DNA from 3 places in the Pseudarthrobacter sp. S6 genome. Region 3 is predicted to be linked to each of the others. Evidence: predicted binding sites of a transcription regulator. Region 3 holds the regulator's gene; each other region holds the start of a gene.
What was found. The regulator HrcA, encoded in region 3, represses chaperone genes, less so after heat shock. The targets are predictions, from matches to a motif close to TTNGCACTCGNNNNNNNCGAGTGCNAA.
Positions count from the first base shown of each region.

Region 1: a site for HrcA is predicted at 2,601-2,627, ahead of ACQCS0_RS15030 (FmdB family zinc ribbon protein). Genes of this name have one in related genera too.
Region 2: a site for HrcA is predicted at 3,055-3,081, ahead of ACQCS0_RS17845 (Hsp20/alpha crystallin family protein). Genes of this name have one in related genera too.

Region 1 is NZ_CP189581.1:3,151,545-3,159,405, forward strand. Features, by position in the region: gene ACQCS0_RS15010 (hypothetical protein) at 1-165, opposite strand, end outside; gene ACQCS0_RS15015 (GNAT family protein) at 314-931, opposite strand; gene galU (UTP--glucose-1-phosphate uridylyltransferase GalU) at 937-1,842, opposite strand; gene ACQCS0_RS15025 (5-formyltetrahydrofolate cyclo-ligase) at 1,951-2,571, shown strand; gene ACQCS0_RS15030 (FmdB family zinc ribbon protein) at 2,689-2,946, shown strand; gene cpaB (Flp pilus assembly protein CpaB) at 3,046-3,792, shown strand; gene ACQCS0_RS15040 (AAA family ATPase) at 3,812-7,861, opposite strand, start outside.
Region 2 is NZ_CP189581.1:3,716,555-3,724,415, reverse strand. Features, by position in the region: gene ACQCS0_RS17870 (helix-turn-helix domain-containing protein) at 1-98, shown strand, start outside; partial or broken gene ACQCS0_RS17865 (zinc-binding dehydrogenase) at 170-1,024, opposite strand; gene ACQCS0_RS17860 (hypothetical protein) at 1,034-1,333, opposite strand; gene ACQCS0_RS17855 (phosphatase PAP2 family protein) at 1,747-2,526, shown strand; gene ACQCS0_RS17850 (MerR family transcriptional regulator) at 2,707-2,961, opposite strand; gene ACQCS0_RS17845 (Hsp20/alpha crystallin family protein) at 3,167-3,592, shown strand; gene ACQCS0_RS17840 (DnaJ domain-containing protein) at 3,668-4,021, shown strand; gene ACQCS0_RS17835 (hypothetical protein) at 4,071-4,448, shown strand; gene ACQCS0_RS17830 (hypothetical protein) at 4,440-4,667, opposite strand; gene ACQCS0_RS17825 (hypothetical protein) at 4,589-5,488, opposite strand; gene ACQCS0_RS17820 (GH1 family beta-glucosidase) at 5,585-7,132, shown strand; gene ACQCS0_RS17815 (hypothetical protein) at 7,129-7,257, opposite strand; gene ACQCS0_RS17810 (hypothetical protein) at 7,247-7,555, opposite strand; gene ACQCS0_RS17805 (phosphatase domain-containing protein) at 7,739-7,861, opposite strand, start outside.
Region 3 is NZ_CP189581.1:2,259,063-2,266,923, forward strand. Features, by position in the region: gene lepA (translation elongation factor 4) at 1-131, shown strand, start outside; gene hemW (radical SAM family heme chaperone HemW) at 168-1,397, shown strand; gene ACQCS0_RS10795 (DUF4870 domain-containing protein) at 1,519-1,938, opposite strand; gene ACQCS0_RS10800 (DUF3097 domain-containing protein) at 2,068-2,916, opposite strand; gene hrcA (heat-inducible transcriptional repressor HrcA) at 3,064-4,077, shown strand; gene dnaJ (molecular chaperone DnaJ) at 4,155-5,282, shown strand; gene ACQCS0_RS10815 (16S rRNA (uracil(1498)-N(3))-methyltransferase) at 5,285-6,085, shown strand; gene ACQCS0_RS10820 (GerMN domain-containing protein) at 6,095-7,051, opposite strand; gene ACQCS0_RS10825 (PhoH family protein) at 7,438-7,861, shown strand, end outside.

The DNA.
Region 1 (7,861 bases), 890 kb from region 3:
CGGGGCGGCGATGTTCATTACCGTCCCGGCTCTCGGGTCCGATGATTCAATGGCTGGTACGTCCGCCAGGAAGTCGCCAGCGGCCTGGACCTGGTGCTGGCGGTTCCGCAGAACGTAGGGCGCAACCCACACGATCCAGAGCACAACGGCAACCACAAGGATCACTGAGCTGCTTAGGGGGAAGTCCACAATCAAAACCGTATGAGCATTAGGGCAGCCGCCCCCGCATTAGCCACGGTGTGTCGCCGGCAACGTGGCAATTCATTGGATTTATGACCTTGGAAGTACCCATGGGCGGTTCAGGTCCGGCGGGTCAGGACCGGGACGCGAGCCACCGCGCGAGCAGCCCCTCTGGGACCTCGTCAGCGGTCAGCGCAAAGGACCGGTGGTCCGCCCACTCCCCGTTGATGTGAAGGAAGCGTGGACGGTGGCCTTCGTCGCGGAAGCCCAGCTTCTCAACCACGCGCAGGCTGGGGCCATTCTCGGGCCGGATGTTGATCTCCATCCGGTGCAGGCCCATTGCCTGGAAACAATGGTCCGTGGCCATGGCCACCGCCGTGGGCGCGATGCCGTGACCGGCGCGCGCCTGGTCAACCCAGTACCCCAGCGTGGCCATCATGGCCGAACCCCACACAATCGAGGACACAGTCAGCTGGCCAACGATGACCGGGCCGGCCAACCTGGGCGTGCGCTCAGTGATCAGGAACGGCAAAGCCGTCCCCTGGGCAGCCTGGATTTTCAAGGACCGCACCATCTGCCGGTAGTCAGGCAGCGCACCGCCGGGTGCCGGGTTGGATGCTTCCCAGGGCGCTAGCCACTCGCTGTTGCGCCCACGGACCTGGGTCCATTCCTTCTTATCCCGATACCGGATGGGGCGCAGGATCAGGTCGCCACATTCGAGTGTTACGGGCCAGATGGGTCCGGGGCGCACGGCAGTTATTTAGCGAGGCCGGCTGCGAAGCCCGGCAGCCATTCCCGCAGGCCTGGGCCGAGGTCTTCGCTGTCGATGGCGAGCTGGACGCAGGCCTTGAGGTAGCTGAGCTTGTCGCCGGTGTCGTAGCGGCGGCCGCGGAAGACCACGCCGTAAACTCCGTGGCCCTCGCCTTCGCCGGCAGCCAGTTCCTGTAGGGCGTCCGTCAGCTGGATTTCCCCGCCCCGGCCCGGGCCGGTGCGCTCGAGCACGTCAAATACTGCCGGGTGGAGGACGTAGCGGCCAATGACGGCCAGGTTGGAGGGCGCCTCCTCCACACTGGGCTTTTCAACGAGCTTGTTGATCCTGACATAGCCTTCACCGTCGATCTCCTGCACGTCGGCACAACCGTAGGCACTGATCTGGGAGGGGTCCACCTCGATGAGGGCCACCACAGATCCGCCGGTCTTGGACTGGACGTCGATCATGGTGCTGAGAAGTTCGTCCCGGGCATCGATCAGGTCATCGCCGAGGAGGACGGCAAATGGTTCATTGCCAACGTGCTGCTTTGCACGCAACACTGCGTGGCCGAGGCCGTTGGGGTCACCCTGCCGGACGTAATGGATGTCACCGAGGTTGCTTGCTGCCTGGATGGACTCAAGTTTGGCGAGGTCGCCTTTGGCTTCCAAGGTGTCCTCCAGCGAAGGAACCCTGTCGAAGTGGTCCTCCAGGGCACGCTTGTTGCGTCCCGTGATCATCAGGATGTCGTTCAGGCCAACGCTGACGGCTTCTTCAACCACATACTGGATGGCCGGCTTGTCCACCACCGGGAGCATTTCCTTGGGCATGGCTTTGGTGGCCGGCAGGAACCTGGTGCCCAGTCCGGCAGCGGGAATAACGGCCTTGCGTACTGTCTGCTGAGTGGTAGTCACTGGACTAATCTAACGGAGGGGCTGATCATTCAGTAATTATTGGTGGCTCCAGCGCCAACGGACCGCAGCGACTGCAACGTCCACAGGGAACGGCAACCAAGGAGCGGCATGTCCGAAGACAGCAGCGCAGCCAAGGCGGACATCCGCGCACGCCATCGTGCGCGCCGTGCCGCGACGGATCCCACTCACCGCGACACCACCGGTGCCGCCCTGGCCGTCCACGGCGTTGCCTGGGCTGAACAGCTCACCGGTGGGACGCCGTCGACCTTTTGCGCATACCTGGGCGTAGAACCCGAACCGCCCACACTGCCCCTGATCATCGAACTCCATCGGCATGGCCACACAGTCCTGCTCCCTGTCTGTGAGCCCGGACGCCGGCTGAGCTGGACGCAGTGGACCCCCGGCGTCGAGTTTGTCCGCAGCCGTTATGCACCGGTGCTGGAACCGGCCGGACCTCGCCTTGGCCTCGGCATCATGACGTCTGTTGCCGCACTCTTCATCCCCGCCACGGCCGTGGACAGGGACGGCAACCGCGTAGGCCAGGGCGGCGGCTACTACGACGTCCTGCTGGGCTCCCTTGGCCGAGACGGACTTGAGATCCCGTTAGCGGCCGTTGTCTTCGATGCCGAACTGCTTCCGGCCGGAAGCATTCCCGCCGAAGACTTTGACCGGAGGGTGCCGGCTGCCCTGACGCCGTCAGGTTTGATCCGGCTACCGGACAAAGCCTGACGGAGGGCTACTTTCCGGGGGTGATAGAATTGGCACTCAGGCCCTGCGACTGCTAATGGACGGTTTTCGTTCAGCGCGGCACAGGACCTCTCGTTTGCCCCCGAGGAGGATCACCCAGTGCCCACTTATGCTTACGCCTGCAAGGATTGCGGCCACGCCTTCGACGTTTTCCAGTCGTTTACCGACAGCACCCTGACGTCATGCCCGGAGTGCCAGGGCGCCTTGCGCAAGAAGTTCAACAGCGTGGGCGTGGTCTTCAAGGGCTCCGGTTTCTACCGGACTGACTCCCGGGATACCAAGGGAAGCACCGTTTCGGCTGCCCCTGCCGCCCCCGTGGCCGCGCCGGCGCCTGCCACGGCCGCTGCCGCCAGCTGACCTCCCCTCTAACAAGACGTACGACGCCGGCGGCTCGGTTTTCCACATAGGCACCTTCGCTTCTGTCGGACTCCGTTGCCGGTACGTAGCGTGGTTTGCATGCCCGCTACTCTCTTTCGTTCCAGCCGCGGATCCGCCCCGCCGGGACGCCAGGTCCGCCGTCCGCTCCCGTTAGCACGCCCCCGCGCCGTGCGTGGCCATAGGCTGTTAGCCTGGCTGGGCCGGAACCGGCGCCTTGCGATAGCGCTCCTGCTGTGCCTTGCAGCGGGGATCACGGTCCATCAGCTCACTCCCCCGCCCGCCGATACTGTCCCGGTGTTGGCTGCGGCGCGGGACCTCCCCGCAGGCACGGCCTTGTCGGCCACGGACATGACGGCAACGAAGATCCCGCCGGGGATGCTGACCGCCGGGGCCATATCCCACACCGGTGAAGCCGCGGGAAAACAACTGGCAGCCCCCTTGCGGAAGGGCCAGCTTGTGACCGACTCCCTGCTGCTGGGACCCGGCCTGCTGACCGGAACGCCGCCGGGCTCCGCAGCCGTGCCCTTGAGGATGGCCGATCCTTCCTCCATCCAGCTCGTATCGCCCGGGCAACTGGTCAACGTGGTACTAACCGGGGCGAACGGCTACGATCAGCAGTCCCCCTCAGAAGTGCTGGCAACGTCCGTTCCCGTCCTGTGGACATCAGGACAGGGCGGCAGGACGGGTCAGTGGCTAAGCACCGGCGAAACCGACGGGCTGATTGTCGTGGCGGCAGCTCCGGAGCAGGCTGCGCGGCTTGCCGGGGCCTCCGCCCAGGGCAAACTGTTTTTCGTCCTGGTGGGACCGGAAGGCATCGCGCGGTGAAGCCGTTGCAGCTTGGAGGTCAGCCCCAGTGCGGCGGCTTGTTTTCCTTCAGCCACGCGTCGTGATCGTTGTCCGGGCCGTCGCCCCAGCGCTTCGGGTCATCCTCCGCAGCCTTGTTGGGCAAGATGCCTGCTGCCCCTGGCACCTTGCGGTCCGGCGCAGCGGCCGTCCCGTCAACTGCCTCATCCGGCTGGTCGTCACCTTGCGTCTCGGCTTGATCGGCATTCCGTGACGTCACAACAACCGCCTCCTCACTGGCCAGGCGTCCGGCCTGGTCTTCGTTCCTGTTGTTTCCAATATTTCCCAGCGCGAGCGCGTCCATGTCCTCGTCAAAGAATCCGCCGGAGGCAGTGCCGCGTCCGGGCGGCAGAACATTCTCGAGGCCCAGGTAACCCGCGATCCGGTCCGCGCAGGCGGACGGGTCCGTGAAGACTTCGATGGTCCAGAGCGGCATGTACCGCCAGCCCATCCGTTCCAGCAGCTGAGGGCGGAGCCGGCTCCGCTCTCGGACACTCATGGTGCGGTATTGCTCCGTGCCGTCCGACTCGATGGCCACCGGCCGCGGAATATCGGCGTCGTCCTGGCCCATGGTGCTGAGCGGGTCTGCTGCGGCCACTACGTCAATCACGCCGTCGTACTGGTGCCAGACTCGGGCGCCGCGGGCACGCAGCCGGTCGCCAAGATCGGCCACGAGGGGATCGGCCCCAAGCGCCTGCTCGCTGGCAGCGGCGCGCGAGGCCGGGGTACCGAGATCGGTCTTTCCGGCAATTTCACGGTTAAGGAGCTCGTAGAAGTCCACCGCACCATAGGACAGCCGCGTGTGGTCAAGGTCTTCGGGCTGGAAACACGTCAGGACGTGGAGCGATCGGCGGGCACGCGTCATGGCCAAAGCGAACTTTTCCCGCCCGCCCTCAGCCGACAGGGGTCCGAAATTGTGCAGCGCCCGGCCATGCGGAGTGCGGCCGAAACCGGGTGAGAAGATCACGTGGTCACGGACCAGGCCCTGGGCACGCTCAAGGTCAACCACCCGGAATGACTCGGATCCTGCGCTGAAGAAACTGGCCAGTCCCGGGTGGTTCGGGAGCTGAAGACGGATTGACTCACCAATCCGGGCAGCATGGCGCAGGCTGGCGGTGACCACTGCCAGCGACGTGCGCGGCCGCGTCCGGGCGTGCTCAAAGACCAGCTGGACCACGCGGTTAACCTCGGCCACCACGGATTCCACGCCTTCGTGGTCGGCGCTGGGCAGCCCTGTGCCGTCGGGCAGGTACTCGACCAGGAGCGCCCTGTCCAGTCCTGTGGCCGACTGCCCCTCCGGGAGCCTGCGGAGCGCGCCGTCGTAGGAGTTCTTGCTCAGCTGCAGGACCAGGTCCTCGTCAACCGCGCGGTAGACAAAATTCAACCGCCAGACAGGCAGGACCGCAGACAGCGCCGAATACGCGCTTTCGACGCGATGGTGGGCCGCCTCACCGGCGGCCAGCCGCTCAACACCAACAGTGAAAGTCCGGGGGCTGGCAATCTTGGCATCACCGAAGGCAATGACCTGCCCGGCTCGGGCGATGGCAGGCAGGACGGCCTGCAGCGACGTCGCTTCGGCGTCCAGGATGACCACGGCGTCGAAGTGCTGTTCGGCCGGCAAGAGCCCGGTCATGAGGTACGGGCTGACCGACCAGACCGGCACCAGCATGGGAACCAGCTCGGCGGCCTGGGCCGTCAGCGCCGCGAGGGTAACCCTGCCGTCCTTGAGCAGGCTCCTGAGCAGCTGGGCCTGGCGCGGGTGTTCCGCAAGCGCGGCCCCCCACCGTTCGGACAGTTCCCAGCGCAGGCGCGCGGCTCCGCTGGCAATGTGAGCGTTGTCCGCGAGCCGGTACTCGGCCTCAAGCTGCCGGAGCGCGTCCCCGTCAGACATGGCGAGGTAATCGTCGCCGCTGATCATCGCTTCCAGCGCGGACTGCCACCAGGCCAGTTCAAGCTCTGCTCCGACGGAACCTGCGGGAACCTCCCGGTCCGCAAGATCGGCCAGGAGCTCCCCCAGGCCGTGCTCGCGCATGTTTTCCACGAGCAGCGTGCGCTCGGGAAGCGTTTTGAGCGTGTGGGTGTCGGCCACGAGCCGCTCCAGCCGCTTCATGAGTTCCTCATAGCGGGCCGTTGCCAGCGAGCCACCGGACTGTGTGTGCCGGAGGGCCTCGCCCAGCTGGGTCAGTTCCCGGTCCAGCGACCGGTACATCACATTCATTTCGGCAAGGCCCGAGGGGACGGCCGGGTGGCGCTGTGAGGTGGCGTACCCGGACCAGAGTGCACGCTGCTCCTGCACCAGCACCAGCGAGCTGTGGAGATCACTGATGTGGACGCCCGGACGGACGTACTCTTTCGCGACCCGGCGCAGGCGGGAACGCTGCATGGAGGCCATGTCGACGTTCCGCTCCCGGCGCCAGGCGGAGGACGCCGTGGCGGAAATGAGATCGTTGACCGGCCTGTCGAAGATGTCCGGTGTGAACTTATCGAGGCTTTCGCGGACAGCCATGAGGAGTTCGAGCTGCTTCCCCCACTCCGAGAAGGACTCGCCAAGCCGGATTTCGGCATGTTCGGCCACGCTGTTCATCCGGTCACGCAGAATAGGCAGGTTCTTCGCCACTGACCGGGCGAGCTCCTGGGCTTCCTCGGTCTCCTTGCGGGTGAGCAGCCGGGCGCCGTGCCACGGGCTGGCGGTGGACGCGCGGCTGAAGCTGCCAAGCTCGGCGGCGCGGCGGAGCCGGCCGGCGAGCTCATTGCGGTCGCGGATGCTGTCCAGCACACTGCGTTTGAGACGCACGGTGGTGGCGGGAGCCGGATGGATGGAAGTCAGCTCGGCCAGTGACTGCATGGCCTGATACGGCGAACAGCCCCAGCGCTGGCGCACGTTATGCAGGGACGCCACGTGATCCATCAGCGCGTGCCGGTGCTCAGTTAGGGTCCGGTGGAGGTTCCCCAGCTGCGGCTCAAGTGATTTTTCGTTCCGCACGATGGCCCGCACCAGCTGGGCCTTGAGCTGCTGGGGGGTGGCTGTGCCGGAGAGCTGGAACAGGATGGATTCAAGTCCAAGCGATTCCAGTTGTGCGGATACTTCGTTCAGGCTGGCCCGGCGGTCGCCTACCACCAGGACAGACTTGCCCGCATCCACCAGGGCACCGATGGTGTTGATGGCCGTCTGGGTCTGTCCTGTTCCCGGCGGGCTGCTGACCACCAGGGAGTCTCCAGCACGGGCGGCATCTATAACGAATTGCTGGGCCGGATCGGCGTCGAGGAGGAGCAGTTCGTCGTCCGGGTGGCGAGTGTCCACGCTCGGGAAGCGGGAGGGGTCCGGCACGGGTACGTCAATGACCCCACCGCCGGCCGCCTTGGCCAGGGCTGCGACCAGCGGGTTGCCCTCGTTGATCCAGGGATCGTCCAGGTTTCCGGAAAGGTCCGCGAAAGTGGACACCAGCAAATTGTGCTGGGCTTCGGCGCCGTGGATGGGCCGGATAAGCGTTGCGAGCCTGTCCAGGACAGGCTGGGGATCGAAGCGCGCGGTGCTGTAAGCGAGGCGGGTCACGGCGTTAACGTCAAACACAATGCCGTGGACAGTCTTCAGGTGCCGGACCAGGGCCGGGTTGATGTTGGCCTGCTCGGTGAGCTGCAGTTCGTAGTCGTCCTCACCTGGCCGGACCGTGAGCGAGATTGCGGTGAGCATCACCGGCGCGGAGATGCGCTGGGGTTTGCCGCCGACGGCGGAGGTCCACACGACGGTGCCTGCGGATAGGTAACCGGCATCAATGCCACGGTCATTTCCGAGTTCGAAGATTTTGGAGCGGATGTTCCGCGATGCCCGGGCCGCGACGACGTACTGCTGGTGGTCCCGGATGAGTGTGGACAGCCGTGTGCGGCGGCCGGCCATCAGCTGGGCCAGGCCGGACGGGTGCGCATGGGTCAGGTCAATGGAACCTTCGGGGGTCTTGGTGAAACGCAGCATGGTGTCTGCCCCGGTGACGGGTTTAAGCCCGGACAGCCATTTTCCAAGCTCCTCAGAACCCTCCGGGTGGCCTTGACCAAC
Region 2 (7,861 bases), 1.5 Mb from region 3:
GGATGGGGCGTGCCCTTTACTCGCCCGTTTTCCAAAGCGCGCACCGGCCTGTGAACACCACACGCTTTACTTACCTTGACTCACCCGGTAGTGGGTGACCTCGACCTGAACTACCAGTCCATGGAGCTGCCCAGTGAGCCGGGTCTGGTGCTGAATGTTTACACGGCACCTACGGACGGACCAGGACCTTCAGGGCCTCGCGGGAATCCATTGCGCGGTAGCCGTCGGGGACTTCGTTCAGGCTGATGGTTCGGTCGAACACCTTGCCCGGGTTGACGGTGCCGTCAAGGACGCCGGGCAGGAGTGTCTCGATGTAGGCGCGGACCGGGGCAGGGCCGCCGGTGAGCGTGATGTTCGGGCCGAACATGGAGCCGAAACCGATCGGGGCGTCCTCGTACTGGGGCACGCCCACGCGGCTGATGACGCCGCCCGGGCGGATCACGCCGAGGGCCTGGTCGTACGCCGGGCGGTGCCCCACACACTCAAGAACGGTGTGGGTTCCGTCGCCGCCGCTGAGCTCGCGCACCCTCTCGATGCCGGCATCACCACGTTCGGCGACCACGTCAGTGGCGCCGTATTCGAGGCCCAGGTCAGTGCGGGCCTTATGCCGGCCCATCAGAATGATCTGTTCGGCGCCGAGCTGCTTGGCGGACAGCACCGCCATCAGCCCGACGGCGCCGTCACCGATGACCGTGACAGTGGTCCGGGCGTTGACGCCTGCCTTGATGGCGGCGTGGTAGCCGGTGCCGTAGACGTCGGAAAGGGTCAGCAGGGACGGCAGCAGCTCACTGTTCTCGCCCACCGGGGCCTTGACCAGGGTGCCATCGGCGAAAGGCACGCGGACGGCCTCGGCCTGGGCGCCGCCGATCCCGCCGGAGGCCCAGAACCCGCCGTGGCGGCAGGAGGTCTGTAGGCCTTCACAGCAGAAAACGCAGGTCCCGTCGGACCAGGCGAACGGGGCGATGACGAAGTCCCCCTTCTTCAGGGTGGAGACGTCCTTGCCCGTTTCTTCGACGACGCCGATGTGCGGGTCTCACCGGCGGCGAGGGTGAGCACCGCAAGCCAGTTCACCCGGCATGGCCACCGAGTTCCGGTCCAGCCGGGGACCCGAGACAGCCACCGACGCCGGCGCGAACCCCTGCAGCGCGAGCGCACCGGGGTGGGCCTTCTTGATCAAGGTCCGCGGGCCATGCCTGACCACCCATGCGGTGTTGGTGTCCGGCGCGGATAGCAAGCGAGCCGCCGTCGCCACTACCAGGGCTGGCGCGTGCCGCGCCACATCGTTGAGGTGGTTCGCCACCGAGCGCCGCACGTACTCCGAGGGTCCCGGCACCGGGCGTCCAGAATCGGGAGGGACGCCTCCGGCTGAAGGACGACGGCGGGTACCCGCACCGCCCAGGGGAGGTACGGCCGTGTCCCCTCGCTGGCCAGCCGCCGGACATGCTCGCGCTCCACCCCGAGAAACCGGCGCCGGAAAGGGCACTGCGGAAGGTGCGCGCCGCGGCGGCGGCAACGTGCGGCCAATCCGTTCCCGGAGCGGCCACGGCCAGGATTCCGGTGAGTGTATCCACGCCCTGCCTGTTGATCAACTCATACATCACACCCACTGAGTCAGGCTACCCCGGCAGGCTGACGTGCCCGGCGCCACGGCGAACGGCAGGGCTGAGTGGGCCCAACACCGGGCAGAAGGGATAATCTTCACCGTAGGACTCCTCAACGGCTCAACGGCGAACGGACGGAAACGCAATGGCAGAGCAGACACGTAAGAACAGTCTTTGGCGAACCTTCCATGACAAGTTCGTGGTGGAGGAACGCTTTATGGAACCGGCCGCACGCACGGCTCTGTACCGCTCCGCGGTGGTCCTTATGGCCGTGGGGGCCCTGCTGTTCGTCATTACGCTCGTGGGCGTCCTGCAGAGCAACACCGGCCCGTGGGGTCCCGACGAATCCATCCGCAACTGGCTGGTCTCGCTCCGGTCCGAGACCCTCACGGCCGTGATGATCTTCCTCGCCGTTGTCTTCGGCCCCGTTGCCCTGCCCGTCATCGTGCTGGTGGTGACGGTGGTCTGGGGGTTCGCGGCCAAGCACGCCTGGCGGCCCATTATGCTCGCCGCCGCCATGCTCGCCGGCGTCGTGATATCGCAGATCATCCTGGCGATCGTCCAGCGCTCGCGGCCGCCCGTGGACCTGATGCTGTTCGGCGCCGACCACACCTTCTCGTTCCCGTCCGGCCACGTCCTGGGTGCCTGCGACTTCCTGCTGGTGACCACGTTCCTCGTCTTCTCGCGGCGGGAAAACCCGACGTCGGCAGTCTTCGGCTTCGTTGGTGCGGGCATCGGCATAGTTCTCGCCGCTGTGAGCCGCCTGTACCTCGGCTACCACTGGTTCAGCGACGCGCTTGCCTCGATTACGCTCTCGTTCCTGATCCTCGGTGCCGTCATCGCCCTGGATACGTGGCGGACCGCCCGAATCCCCGGCGAACGGATCACGGGCGAGCTCTCCAAAGCGGACACACCGGGAGATTAGCCGCGATGGCAACCGAGGATGATGTGCGGAGCATGTGCCTGGCACTGCCAAGTGTCACCGAGCGCAGCAGCTGTTGCTGGTCCGGCTGGCCCGTATCGGCACCGAGGAACTCGGCGAACTGCTGGCGGAGTCCTACCGGCTGGTGGGAGCAGAGCCTGAGCGACGCTGGGACCGTAGCCGCTACGCCTCCTGTCGTGGCCTGACCCGGCTGAGGGCGAGGCGTAGTTCGGCGTTCGCTACCTCGAGCGCCAATACTTTGGCGATGCCGGCAAGATTGAGCCCCTGATCCAGGAGTTCTCCGATGTGCAGGAGCAGTGCTACATCCGCATCACTGTACTGACGCGTGCCCCCGGCCGTTCGCTCCGGCAGGATCAGGCCTTTGGTCTCGTAGAGTCTGATGTTCTGCTGCCCGGTCCCTGCCAGCTTTGCCGCCACAGAGATGGCATACAGTGCCTGCCCGGCCCGAGGACCCGGTTTCCGTCCTGGTGTTCCACCGACCGCGTCCAATCCAAAATTCCCTCCCATGATGTTGCATCAGTCTCGCACGAGTGCTATAAAAAATCTATATCCACCAACACAGATAACCGATGGTGGGTAGATGAACTGAATTCAACATCTCAAACTGAAGGAGTGAGAAATGATGTTGATGCGTACGGACCCGTTCCGTGAGCTGGACCGGCTCGCCCAGCAGGTCTTCGGAACCGCCGCCCGGCCGGCGGCCATGCCTATGGACGCCTGGCAGGAAGACGGCGTGTTCGTGGTGGCGTTCGACCTCCCGGGCGTCAAGACCGATTCGGTGGACCTCAACGTTGAACGCAACGTACTGACTGTCCGGGCGGAGCGCCAGGATCCCACGCAGCCCAATGTGGAACTGGTGGCTTCAGAGCGGCCGCGCGGGGTGTTCAGTCGCCAGCTGATCCTAGGTGACACCCTTGATGCGGACAACATCACGGCCAGCTACGACCAAGGCGTCCTAACGCTGCGCATCCCGGTGTCGGAGCAGGCCAAGCCGCGCAGGATCGAGATCGAAAACAAGCAGGGGTCCCTGCACGAGATCGGCAAGTAGGCCCGGACTGCCGGGGCGCCGGTTGCGGCCGGTGCCCCGGCGCCGTCGCCGTAAGATTCCCCGGAAAGTACCGCAATGACCAGCCAGCCGGACTACTACGCCGCCCTGAGGGTGAAACCCGATGCCAGCCAGCAGGAGATTTCCCGTGCCTACCGTGCGCTGATGCGCAGCCACCACCCCGACATCGACGGCAGGCCAGCGGGTGAGTGCGACGTCGATGATGGAGAGCTGCTGCGGATCATGCAGGCGTACGCTGTGCTTGGAGACCCGGCGCGGCGCGCGGCCTACGGCCGGAGCCGCAACAGAAAAAGCGCGCCGGATGGCACCACTAACGTCATCCCGATCCGGGACGTCAGCAACCGGTACGTCCCGGCCGGCAACATCATCAGGATCACGCCGGTGCGTTGGGAAAGCGGGCCGTGGGCATAAAACCTAAGCTAAGACGACAGCCATCACCGCGAGGAGGCGGACAAAAACAATGAGCGACTGGCGCCGCTACGACTCCCACCTGATTCCTGCCTTCCACGAACGCTTCGAACGGCGCTGGGGCAAGGGCTCTGCGCCGTTCCTGGACCCCGAAGCCCACGAAGAACCGGTGCCCCGGGCCCAATGGATCAACCCTGCCACCGGCGCGGCCCTGGCAGTGGTTCCCGTATGGACCAAAGAGGACGAGCAGCAGCGGTCGTATGGGGTGTTCTATCTTCCACCCGCCGGCGACGTCTGGGTGCTGCGGCCCGGATACACCGGCTATCTGGAGCCGGCAGACGGCGACGCGGAGCAGCTCGTCACGCTCCGGAATGATGCCTTCCGGAAGGCCGTGGCGCACGCCAAGGAGTTCCTGTTCGGCTCACAATGAGCCGGCCGCGTCCGTGCCGCTGCCCAGCAGGCTGCGGGTGAGGGTTTCGGCGTCGGCCATCAGGTCCTCCACGGCTGCAGCAAGGTGTGAATCGGACACCGGCGCGTCGTCCAGCGCCGCGGCCACCACGGCCCGACGGATCAGTTCCAGGGCGAAGGAGGCGGTGGTTCCCGCCGTCCGTTCCGCCGCGGCATCCAGCGCCGCGGGGCTGAATGCCACCAGGCGGCCGTAGAGTTCCAGCAGACGGATCCGCTCGGCATGGGCCGGCAGCGGGATCTCCACCGCGAGGTCCACCCGGCCCGGGCCATGCTGGCTGCCTCGGAGATCCTGGCGAGCGAACCGCCCGAGAGGAGGATCGCCGTCGAGCCTTGACTCTGGCTCAGCAGGTGCCGCACGGTGTGCGTTTTGCCGGTCCCGGGCCGGCCGTACAGCAGGATGCCGCGTTTGAGGTGCTGGCCGTGCTGCTTGAGGGATGACCGGTGCGTGGCGATGCCCACGGTGTGGTCCGCGACGTTCTGCAGCAGGCCGTCGGGCATGATGACGTCCGACGCCGGGAGGCTGGGGCGGTGGTGGAACGTCACCCCGGCCGTGCTCGGCCCATAATCGGATATCACCATTGAGATGACTTGGCCCTTGAGGACGCTGTTGTTGTCCATCAGGAGACGGAACTCGGCCAGGAACCTGTTTGCTGTTCCCGGCCCGGTGGCCAGCACTTCCAAGGTGGCCGTTTGACGCCCGGTCCGCGGGTCAGCGTCGCGCTGGAAGACCGCCAGCTTGTGTCCTTCGAAGCTGAAGAGCCAGAGCCCCATGGCCACCGCCTGGCGCTGCGTATCAGGTCCTACGGCAAGGTTGGTGTAGTCGGGCTGGGCGAGCGGAAACTGGGGAAACAGCTGCGACTGCTGCAGCATATCGCTGAGTGTCTGGTGTTGCCGCTGGGCGCCGCCGATTCCCACCAGCCTGCTGTCCGGATCCTGATCGGCGAACTCCGCCATCAGGATGTCCGCGTCCACAAACCGGTGCGGCGGGATGTTTTCCACCATGCACAGACCCTAGCAGGGACGCTCGTCAGCAGCCCGGCCGTATGTCATTCTGGGACGTACCCGTTCCACGCTTTCTCTTTCATAAGGGCTGACTCCATGCACATTTCCGCCAAGGACCTGGCCGCCATCATCCCGGCGGACTTCACGCTGGGAGTGGCAACCGCAGCCTTCCAGATCGAGGGCGCGCTCACCGAGGATGGGAGGGGCCCGGCGGGCTGGGACGTGTTTTCGGCCAAGGAAGGCACCATCGTGGATGACCACAGCCCGGCTGTGGCCTGCGACCACTATCACCGCATGCCCGGCGATGTTGCCCTCATGAAGCAGCTGGGCGTCGACTCGTACCGGTTCTCGCTGTCCTGGCCGCGGATCCAGCCCAACGGCAGCGGCCCGGTGAATCCTGCCGGGCTGGACTTCTACGACCGGCTCCTGGACGAGCTCCTGGCCAACGGTATTTCGCCCATGGTCACCCTCTATCACTGGGACACTCCGCTGGCATTGGACGACGCCGGCGGCTGGATGAATCGCGATACCGCCCATCGACTCGGGGAGTTCGCCTCGATTGCCGCTGCTGCGTACGGTGACCGTGTTGCCCGTTGGGTCACCATCAACGAGCCCGCCACAGTCAGCACCAACGGCTACACCATGGGCCTGCACTCGCCGGGCGAAGCCCTTATGCTCAAGGCGTTGCCCACCGTGCACCACCAGCTTCTGGGCCATGGGCTCGCGCTGCAGGCATTGCGGGCGGCGGGGGTCCCGGGCGAGATCGGGATGACCAACGTGTACTCGCCCATGGTCCCGAACTCCATCAACCCCCTGGACCGGATCAGCGCTGGCCTGATGGACATTGCACAGAACCGGTTGTACGCGGACCCAGTTCTCACGGGCCAATATCCGGATATCATCCGCGCCGCGAAGTTCTTCGGCTCCTTCGACCATCCGGACGAGGACATGGAGATTATCTCGCAGCCGCTGGATTTCTATGGACTCAACTACTACATGCCCACCAAGGTAGCCGTCGGTCCCGGCGACGGGGCGGTGCCGGCCACCATGGCGGAGGCCATGGGCAGCGACCTGAGTTCAGCCGGCAACGGCTCCACGCCGTTCCACGTGGAGGCCTGGCCCGAAGCAGACATCACCGCTTACGGCTGGCCGGTGAAGCCCGAGTACATGGGGGTGGCACTGAAGGAAATGGCGGAACGGTACCCGCATCTTCCGCCGGTGATCATCACCGAGGGCGGGGCCAGTTTCGAGGACATCATCGTCCGCGACAAGTCCACCAACACCACCTTCATTCCGGACGAGCGGCGGCTGAAATACCTGTCGGACCACATCGAGTCAGCGCTGAAGGCCACGGCTCCCGGCGGCGAAGCGGAGGGCATAGACCTCCGCGGCTACTACGTGTGGTCACTCATGGACAATTTTGAATGGTCGGCAGGCTACAAACAGCCGTTCGGCCTGCTGCATGTTGATTTCGAGACCCTGGAGCGCACGCCGAAGGCGTCCTACTTCTGGCTTCAGGAGCTCATCGAGGAGCGTAACCTTGCCGCGGCGGCGGGTGCCGCCGTCGCGCAGGCCATGGAACCTGACGCAACGGAAGCGCCCGACGACGGCGTGGCCACCTCGGGTGCCACCCCTAGAACCTAGCCGCCGTGGTGCGCGTCTTCCGGGTCTTCGGGGGAGTCATCGCGCCGTTTCTTCTGTAGCTTACTGGCGCTCACCAGCCGTAGCGCGGTCACCAGCAGGATCCCGCCAAGCACGTTAAAGACCACTACATTGGAACCAGCCGAGCCATTGTAGGTAGTCGATGTCGGCACCCGCGTGGATGGCACCGAAGATCGTGATGGTGCTCCCCGCCAACACGGCAAGACACACGGTTTTCCAGCTAAAGCCGGCGCCGAGAAAGTAGGTGGCTTCCTTCGTGATGGTCCCGCTCCACTGCGGGAACGCTGTCATGATCAATGCCATGAAAAGCCAACCGCCCACCAGGTTGGCAATGAGTGTGCCGCCCCAGAGCTTCCCGAGCTGCGCGTAGCTTGCCTCGCGTGCGACGACTGCGGCAATGGGCACCAGGAAGCCTTCCGTGAACAGTTCAGCCGCTGCGCGCCTTCCTCAACCGTGCGGTCGAAGAATTCCTCAACCTCCTCTTCAACCGGGCTCGAATTATCCCCAAGTTCCCGTCGCCGTGCATCGCCGTCGGTGTCGCTCATTCGTGTCGCCTATCCGCCTGAAAGTGTTGCGGATCCCCGGAATCTAGAGGAGGTCCAGGAGCTTGAGCTGTTTGGCCATACCGGCGCCGTCGGGCGAATAGATCCAAGGCACCACCGAGGTGGTGTGGTCGCCGTCCTCGGAGTGCCCGCCGGCGAAGACGGACTC
Region 3 (7,861 bases):
AGCGCAAGCTGCTGGAGAAGCAGAAGGAAGGCAAAAAGCGCATGAAGATGGTGGGCCGTGTTGAGGTTCCCCAGGAAGCCTTTATCGCTGCGTTGACCACTGACGAGTCCAAGGACAAGGCCAAGAAGTAGTGATCACAGTGGCCGGCAACACCGGAGGCCCCTGCAATGCCTAGCATCCTTCCGCTCGGCGACCCGGCGCCGTCGGACGGTCTGCTGCCCGCCCAGGCAGTGGACGGTGCGGCACGCCGGGCCTTCGGACTGTACGTGCATATCCCGTTCTGCGCGGTGCGCTGCGGATACTGCGACTTCAACACCTATACGGCCACCGAGCTGGGCGGCGGAGCGTCGCAGGACGCCTACGCCAGCACGGCTGTGTCCGAAGTCGACTTTGCCGCCACCGCCCTGCGGGACTCCGGTCTGCCGGACCGTCCGCTGAGTACAGTCTTCTTTGGCGGTGGCACTCCTACGCTGCTCCCCGCGGAAGACCTCGCCCGGATCCTGACTGCCGCCGTCGGGCACTGGGGCCTGGAACCCGGCGCCGAAGTGACCACCGAAGCAAACCCGGACTCGGTCACCCCCGCATCACTGCAGGTGCTGGCCGACGCCGGTTTCACCCGGGTGTCCTTTGGCATGCAGTCCGCGGTACCCCATGTCCTGAAGGTCCTGGACCGCACGCACACGCCCAGCCGTGTGCCGCAGGTGGTCCAGTGGGCTCGGGACGCCGGACTGGCCGTGAGCCTGGATCTTATTTACGGGACGCCGGGGGAGTCCCTGGCGGACTGGCGGTTCTCCCTGGAGACGGCGCTGTCCTATCAGCCTGACCACATCAGTGCCTACGCGCTGATCGTGGAGGACGGCACCAAGCTGGCCGCCCAGATCCGCCGTGGTGAAGTCCCTGGAATCGACGACGACGACCACGCCGACAAGTACGAACTCGCCGACGAACTGATCGGCGCGGCGGGCCTCAGCTGGTATGAGGTCAGTAACTGGTCCCGGACGCCGGAGCAGGCATGTCGGCATAACCTGGCGTACTGGCGGGGGGACGACTGGTGGGGCATCGGACCCGGTGCACACTCACACGTCGGCGGAGTGCGGTGGTGGAACGTCAAGCACCCCACGGCCTACGCCGGACGGCTCGCGCAGGGGCTGTCACCGGCCGCCGGGCGGGAAACGCTCGACGCCGAAACCCGTGATGTGGAGCGCGTGATGCTTGAGGCCCGGCTCGTGTCGGGGCTGGCAACGTCAACGTTGGGTGAACACGGCCGGCACGCCGTGGCCGGGCTCATCGCGGACGGCCTGGTGGAGCCGCCGGCAGCCTTCCACGGCACGCTGGTTTTGACCCTGAAGGGGCGCCTGTTGGCCGACGCCGTGGTCCGCAGGATCCTGCCGGACTAACAGTGGTGGGCCCACGCCCGCAGGGTTCCCTGGCCGAGCCTGCGAGCTTAGCGCGGCGGTCCCTTCCCAACACTCGCAAGCTCGCGTCGGGGCCCTCGGGACGCCGCTTAGCGGGTGGGGACTACTTGATCCAGCGCAGGTTGTACTGGTAGCGGTGCGGCTGGCCCTTGTTGACATGGATGCCTGCGGCCACCGAGAAGCAGGTCAGGGCAATCCAGATCAGGGTGGCGATGACAGCGAAGATGTTTCCCACCACCGGAATAAACACCAGGACATTGGCCACCAGCGCAGCAATGGTGGGCGGCAGGCTGAAGTTCAGTGCTTCCTTGGATTCCTGGGCGGTAAACGGCCCGCGCTCACGGAAAATCAGGTAGATCAGCAGGGACGGAACACAGCCGAGAATCCCGCCGAAGTGCGCCAGCGTGGCCCACTGGCGGTCTTCGCTGGCCGTCAGCGGCAGCGCATTTGCCGGAACGCCCTGGTACTCGGAACGGCCCTGGCCGCCGTGATCGTCCCGGTGCTCGCGTGCGTTTTGTGCCACGGTTTTCTTCCTTCGAAAGTGCAATGGTGCTGGGTTGGAGAGTGCCGGACTGAAAGCAACTGCAGCGCCCGCAGTACCAAGAATACTGGTTCGGCCACCAAATGCCGCCGCGCGGAGCCGGATCCGGCGTTAAGGCACTGTCAGGAAGTCGATGACTTCCTCCACCCGCCCGAGCAGTGACGCCTCCAGGTCCGCATAGCTGCGGACTGCGCCCAGCAGCCTTTGCCAGCCAAGCCCGATATCTTCCTTCGTGGAGTGCGGCCAGCCGAATGCTGTCAGGATGCCGGTCTTCCAGTCCTGCCCGCGCGGCACCACCGGCCACTGTTCGAGGCCCAGGACCGCGGGCCGGATGGCTTGCCACACGTCAACGTAAGGATGACCGACGATAAGAACGTTGCCGGCAGCGCCGGGGGAAGCCAATACGGCGGCAGCGATGCGCGACTCCTTCGAACCCGGCACCAGGTGGTCCACCAGGACCCCCAGCCGGCGGCCGGGACCGGGACCGAACGCGGCCACCGCCCCGGCGAGGTCATCAATGCCATGCAAAGGTTCGACGACGATGCCCTCAACGCGGAGATCGTCACCCCAGACCTTCTCCACCAGTTCGGCGTCGTGCTTTCCTTCCACCCAGATTCTGCTCGCCTTGGCCACTTGGGCACGCTGGCCGGCCACGCGGACTGAGCCGGACGCCGTCCGGCCGGCCACCACGGGGGCGGCCTGCCTGGGCGCCGGGGGAACGAGCCGGATGGGCTGCCCCTCCAGGAGGAACCCGAAGCCGAGTCGGAAGGACCGGGACTTTCCTCGCCGGTCTTCGAGGGCCACCACATGCATGCCGCCGGACTTCTCCACCCGGGTCACCGCTCCCACCCAGCCGGACTGGACATCTTCAAGGACCATGCCGCGCGCCACGGGAACCTCAGGAAGTTCGCTCCTGACGGGCGCGGTGATCTCCTGCGGACCCCAGTTCTGGTAGTGCATGGATTGATTCCGCCTCGCCGCTAGATCCTGGCCCGGAATTTCGCCCGGAGCGGTACCAATGCTAACAACGGGGTGACTCATATTAGACTGTTAGCACTTAGGCATGTCGAGTGCTAACCCCGCAGCGATCACGGATGGAGGTGGAGTATGAGCGAGCCGCGCAAACTCGAAGTACTGCGCGCCATCGTGGAGGACTATGTGCACTCCCGCGAGCCAGTGGGTTCCAAAGCGCTCGTGGAACGCCACCACCTTGGCGTGTCCAGCGCCACCATCCGCAACGACATGGCGGCTTTGGAAGACGACGGCCTGATCACCGCCCCGCACACGAGCGCAGGAAGGATTCCCACAGACAAAGGCTACCGGCTGTTTGTGGACCAGATTTCAGCGGTAAAGCCGCTTTCCCAGGCGGAACGGCGGGCAATCCAGGCGCTGCTGGAGGGTGCAGACGATCTGGATGACGTCCTGGACAGAACCGTCAGGATGCTGTCGCAGCTGACCAACCAGGTCGCCGTCGTGCAGTATCCGCATCTGAGCCGCGCCACCATCCGCCACATCGAATTCGTCCTGCTTGCGCCGCAGCAGGTACTCGTGGTCCTCATCGCCACCACCGGCAAGGTAGAACAGCGTGTGATCGACGTAGGCCTGGACCTTGGCGACGACGCCGTCGCGGCGTTGCGGGCACACTTCCTCGGATCCCTCGCGGGCATCTCGCTGAGCCGACTGGCGCCCTCGCTGCCGGGGGTCGTTTCGTCCGTCAGCCCGGGCCAGCGTGCGGCGGCCCAGGCATTGGCCCACGGGCTGGAAACGCTCGCCCACAACACCCGCGAGGAACGCATGGTCATGGCCGGAACAGCAAACCTCGCCCGCTCCAATGTGGATTTTCCGCTCAGTATCGGACCAGTCCTCGAAGCCCTCGAGGAGCAGGTTGTCTTGCTGCGCCTCTTAGGCGACATGGCGCAGGATCCGAGGGGGGTGGCAGTCAGTATCGGGCGTGAAAACCCGTACGACGGGCTCGCGGAAGCCTCCGTGGTGGCCACGGGCTACGGACCAGACAGCACCGCCAAGATCGGTGTGCTGGGCCCCACCCGGATGGATTATCCCACCACCATGGCCGCCGTCAGGGCAGTAGCCCGTTACCTTTCAAGAATTCTGGGTCCGTAACAGTACTACGGTCCAGGCACGAAGAGCAGTGCCGGCAGCCCGCCTGCCGGCAGTACAACAAGGAAGAGATACGAACTTTGAGCAGCCACTACGACGTCCTCGGAGTCTCGCCGGAAGCCACCGGGGAAGAGATCAAGAAGGCCTACCGCAAGCTGGCCCGCACTCTTCACCCGGATGTAAACCCCGGGGATGATGCTTCGGACCGCTTCAAGGCCGTGACCCACGCCTACGAGGTACTTTCGGACCCGCAGAAGCGCCGGATCTATGACACCACCGGCAACGAGAACGGAACCGACAACGGGTTCGGCGGCGGCGGATACTCCGGCCAGGGCTTCGCGTTCCAGGATATCTTCGACACGTTCTTCGGCGCGGGCGGCTCCTCCGGCCCCGCGTCCCGGGTCCGCCGCGGCCAGGACGCACTGATCAGTGTCCGGATCGAACTGCGCGATGCCGTGTTCGGCGTCAACCGGAAACTCGAAGTGGACACCGCGGTCACCTGCCCCACCTGCAACGGGTCATGCTGCCGCGAAGGCAGCCACCCTGTCCGCTGCGATATCTGCGGCGGCAGCGGCCAGGTTCAGCGTGCGGTGCGCTCCATCCTGGGCCAGGTCATGACGGCGGCCCCGTGCGGCAGCTGCGAGGGGTTCGGGACGGTTATCAAGGACCCTTGCAACGAATGCAGCGGACAGGGCCGCATCCGCAGCCGGCGGTCCCTGACCATCAAGGTGCCCGCCGGAGTTGCCACAGGCACGCGGATCCAGCTCTCCGGGCAAGGCGAAGCAGGCCCGGCCGGAGGACCATCCGGGGACCTCTATGTGGAACTACGGGTCAACAACGACGCCACCTACGCCCGCGACGGCGACGACCTGCACGCAACGCTGCACATTCCGATGACAGCCGCCGCCCTGGGCACCGAGCTGTCACTGGAAACCTTTGACGGACTGCAGGAGATCGACGTCAAGGCAGGCACGCAGTCAGGGGAGATCATCACGCTCCGCGGACTCGGCGTGACGCACCTGCGCGGTTACGGCCGCGGGGATCTGATGGTCCATCTGCAGGTTGAGACGCCAGCCAAGCTGGATGCTGCGCAGGAGGACCTCCTGCGGCAGCTGGCGAAGCTTCGGGGCGAGCAGTTCACGGAAGGCAAACTGGCAGCCAGCGGCGGCGTCTTTGCCAAGCTGCGGGACCGGTTCGGTAACCTGTAGCGGTGAGCAATCCCGTTTTCTTCAGCGGTGCCGGGTCGCTCGACGAGCTGGTGCCCGGTGCCCGATTTGTCCTTCAAGGGCCGGAGGCACGCCACGCCGTGACCGTGAAACGGCTATCTCCTGGAGAGTCCGTGGACCTTGCCGACGGCGCCGGAAAACGGCTGACGGGAACTGTTGTCTCGGCGTCGCCTGCAGAGCTTACCGTGCAATGCTCCGCCGTCTCCGTGGAGGACCGGCACGACATCCGGCTGGTGCTGGTGCAGGCCCTCGCCAAGGGGGACCGCGACGAACTGGCCGTGGAAACGGCAACCGAACTCGGGATTGACGCCGTAATTCCCTGGCAGTCCGAGCGCTCAATCGTCCGCTGGAAGGGCGAGCGTGCGGCCAAGGCCCACGCGAAATGGCAGTCCGTGGTCACGGCGGCCGCCAAGCAGGCACGCCGCGCCTGGATCCCCGAGGTGCGCGCCGCCGTCGAAACGGCAGGCCTTGTGGCAGCAGTGGCGGCAGCGGATCTGGCCGTAATCCTGCACGAAGATGCTGTCCGGCCGCTCCGGTCCGTCCTGGAATCATGGCAGGGTGCCCAGGGTGCCCAGGGTGCCCAGGGTGACGCCGGAGCCCAGGAAATTCTGCTCATCGTTGGCCCGGAAGGCGGAATCAGTCCCCGCGAAGTCACCCGGCTTTGCGACGCCGGCGCCATGACGGCCCTCCTGGGACACCACGTCCTCAGGTCATCCACGGCCGGACCGGCGGCGGTTGTCCTGGCGAGCGATGTCCTGGGACGCTGGACAGCGCCGGTCTCCTGAAGCGGCCTGCTACCGGACGCTGAAGTTCCGCGTGTCCAGATTCAGCTCCTGGCTGCTGCCGGCCGTCTCCACCTGCGAAACACGGAGCTCATAGTTCCCGGCGGACAGGCTCAGCGCAAGCGTGAACACTCCTGCCTGTGCCGCTTCGGCCGCTGCAGTGCTCTCCCCCGTGAGGTAGGGCGTCTTGTTCCCGTTCGCTTCGGCCCGCAGGATCTGCCAGCGAAGTTTACCGCCCGGAACCGTGCTGCGGCCGGTGATCTTGACGCTTCCGCCTGCAAGGTCTGTCCCTTCCTGCGGATCGATGATCCAGACAGGCGCCACCATTCCGGCAGCCCGGGACATGGGGTCGCCAAGCTGGACGTGGTTGAAGGCAATGTAGTCGGTGTGGCTATCCACCAGGATCCTGACCTGGATCTGCTGTCCGGAATCGATCAGGCCGGAACTCGCGGCCGCCGCCGTAGCGGTAAAGACCAGCTGCTGGATAGCGCGGCCGGCCATGTCAGCGTCGAGATTGCTGTTAAAGGCATCCTCCGAGACGTCGACGGTAATGACGTTCTTGCCGGAGATGGAGGAGGCGAGTTTCTCGGGATTCTGCCAGGGCGTGAAGAAATCCGGGTCAAGCGGCTTCTCCGACATCATGGCCCGCAGGGCGCGTGTCACGGGATTCTCCTGCTCCGGCACGTCCCGGAACTCCCGGTACAGGAACACGTTGTTGTTGCTTCGGCCAATCCAGTAGACGGGTGCCTTGTTGGAAGACTGTGTGGTTTCCAGGGGCGCGCTGGTGGAGGGGCCCCCGGGTGAGCCGGTGGCCGCCTGGCTGGGGTTTGCCGTCGGGGTGGTCCCGGGATTGGGCTCCGCGATGCAACCGGTGAGAAGGAGGAATGCTGCCAGTAGACCCAGGAGGCGTTGCGGACGGAAGCGCGGTGCGGCGCGTCTGGCAGTAAGGGGGGTCGCTGTTTCCGGCACTCTCGTGGCCTGTCCTTTCCCGGCTGTGAAATGGTGAGGCCTGGGCCCCGTGAGCCGGTCCCCGGACGGCTGTGATTTCCAGCATGGCATAGCCGGTTCTGCCAAAAGCACCAAATTCCGGCTGCCGGCGTAACTGCAACGGGAACGATACGCGCCTGATATGAAGTTGATACCTAATGACAGCAACCGTCCCGCAGCACGGCGGTGACGGGCACCCGTCCCGGCGACCGCCGGGCGCTGCCGGGAGGTGCCGGGAGGTGCCTCCTAGCGTAAGATGGAAGGACTCCGCTGGCTCCTGCGTGCTCGGCAACAGCCCCGCCCACACAGCAGCCGGCGGCACTTTAAGTTTCGAACTGGAGGAGACCACAGGCCTGCGGGCCAGCACCATGACTGAATCAGCGAACGGAAAGCGCCGGCTCAATACTGACGGCGCCGCCGCAGAATTCCCCCATTCACTTCCTGGTGTCCGGACGGAGGTGGTTCTCTTTGACAACTCCGACCAGATGGTCCAATCCCTCGGCAGCCATGACGAGGCCCTGCGTTACATCGAAGAGCAGTTCCCGTCGGTTAACTTCCACGTTCGTGGAAACGAGCTATCCATCAGCGGCCCCGCCAACGAAGTTCCGCGCATTATGCGGCTCCTGCACGAGGTGCGCGGCCTCGTGGCCCGCGGCACCGTCATCAGCCCCGCGGTGCTGCACCAGCTCGTAGCGCTGCTGCGCAGCCAGTCATTGCAGAACCCTGTGGATGTCCTCACCCATGACATCCTCTCCAGCCGGGGGAAGACCATCCGGCCCAAAACCCTGAACC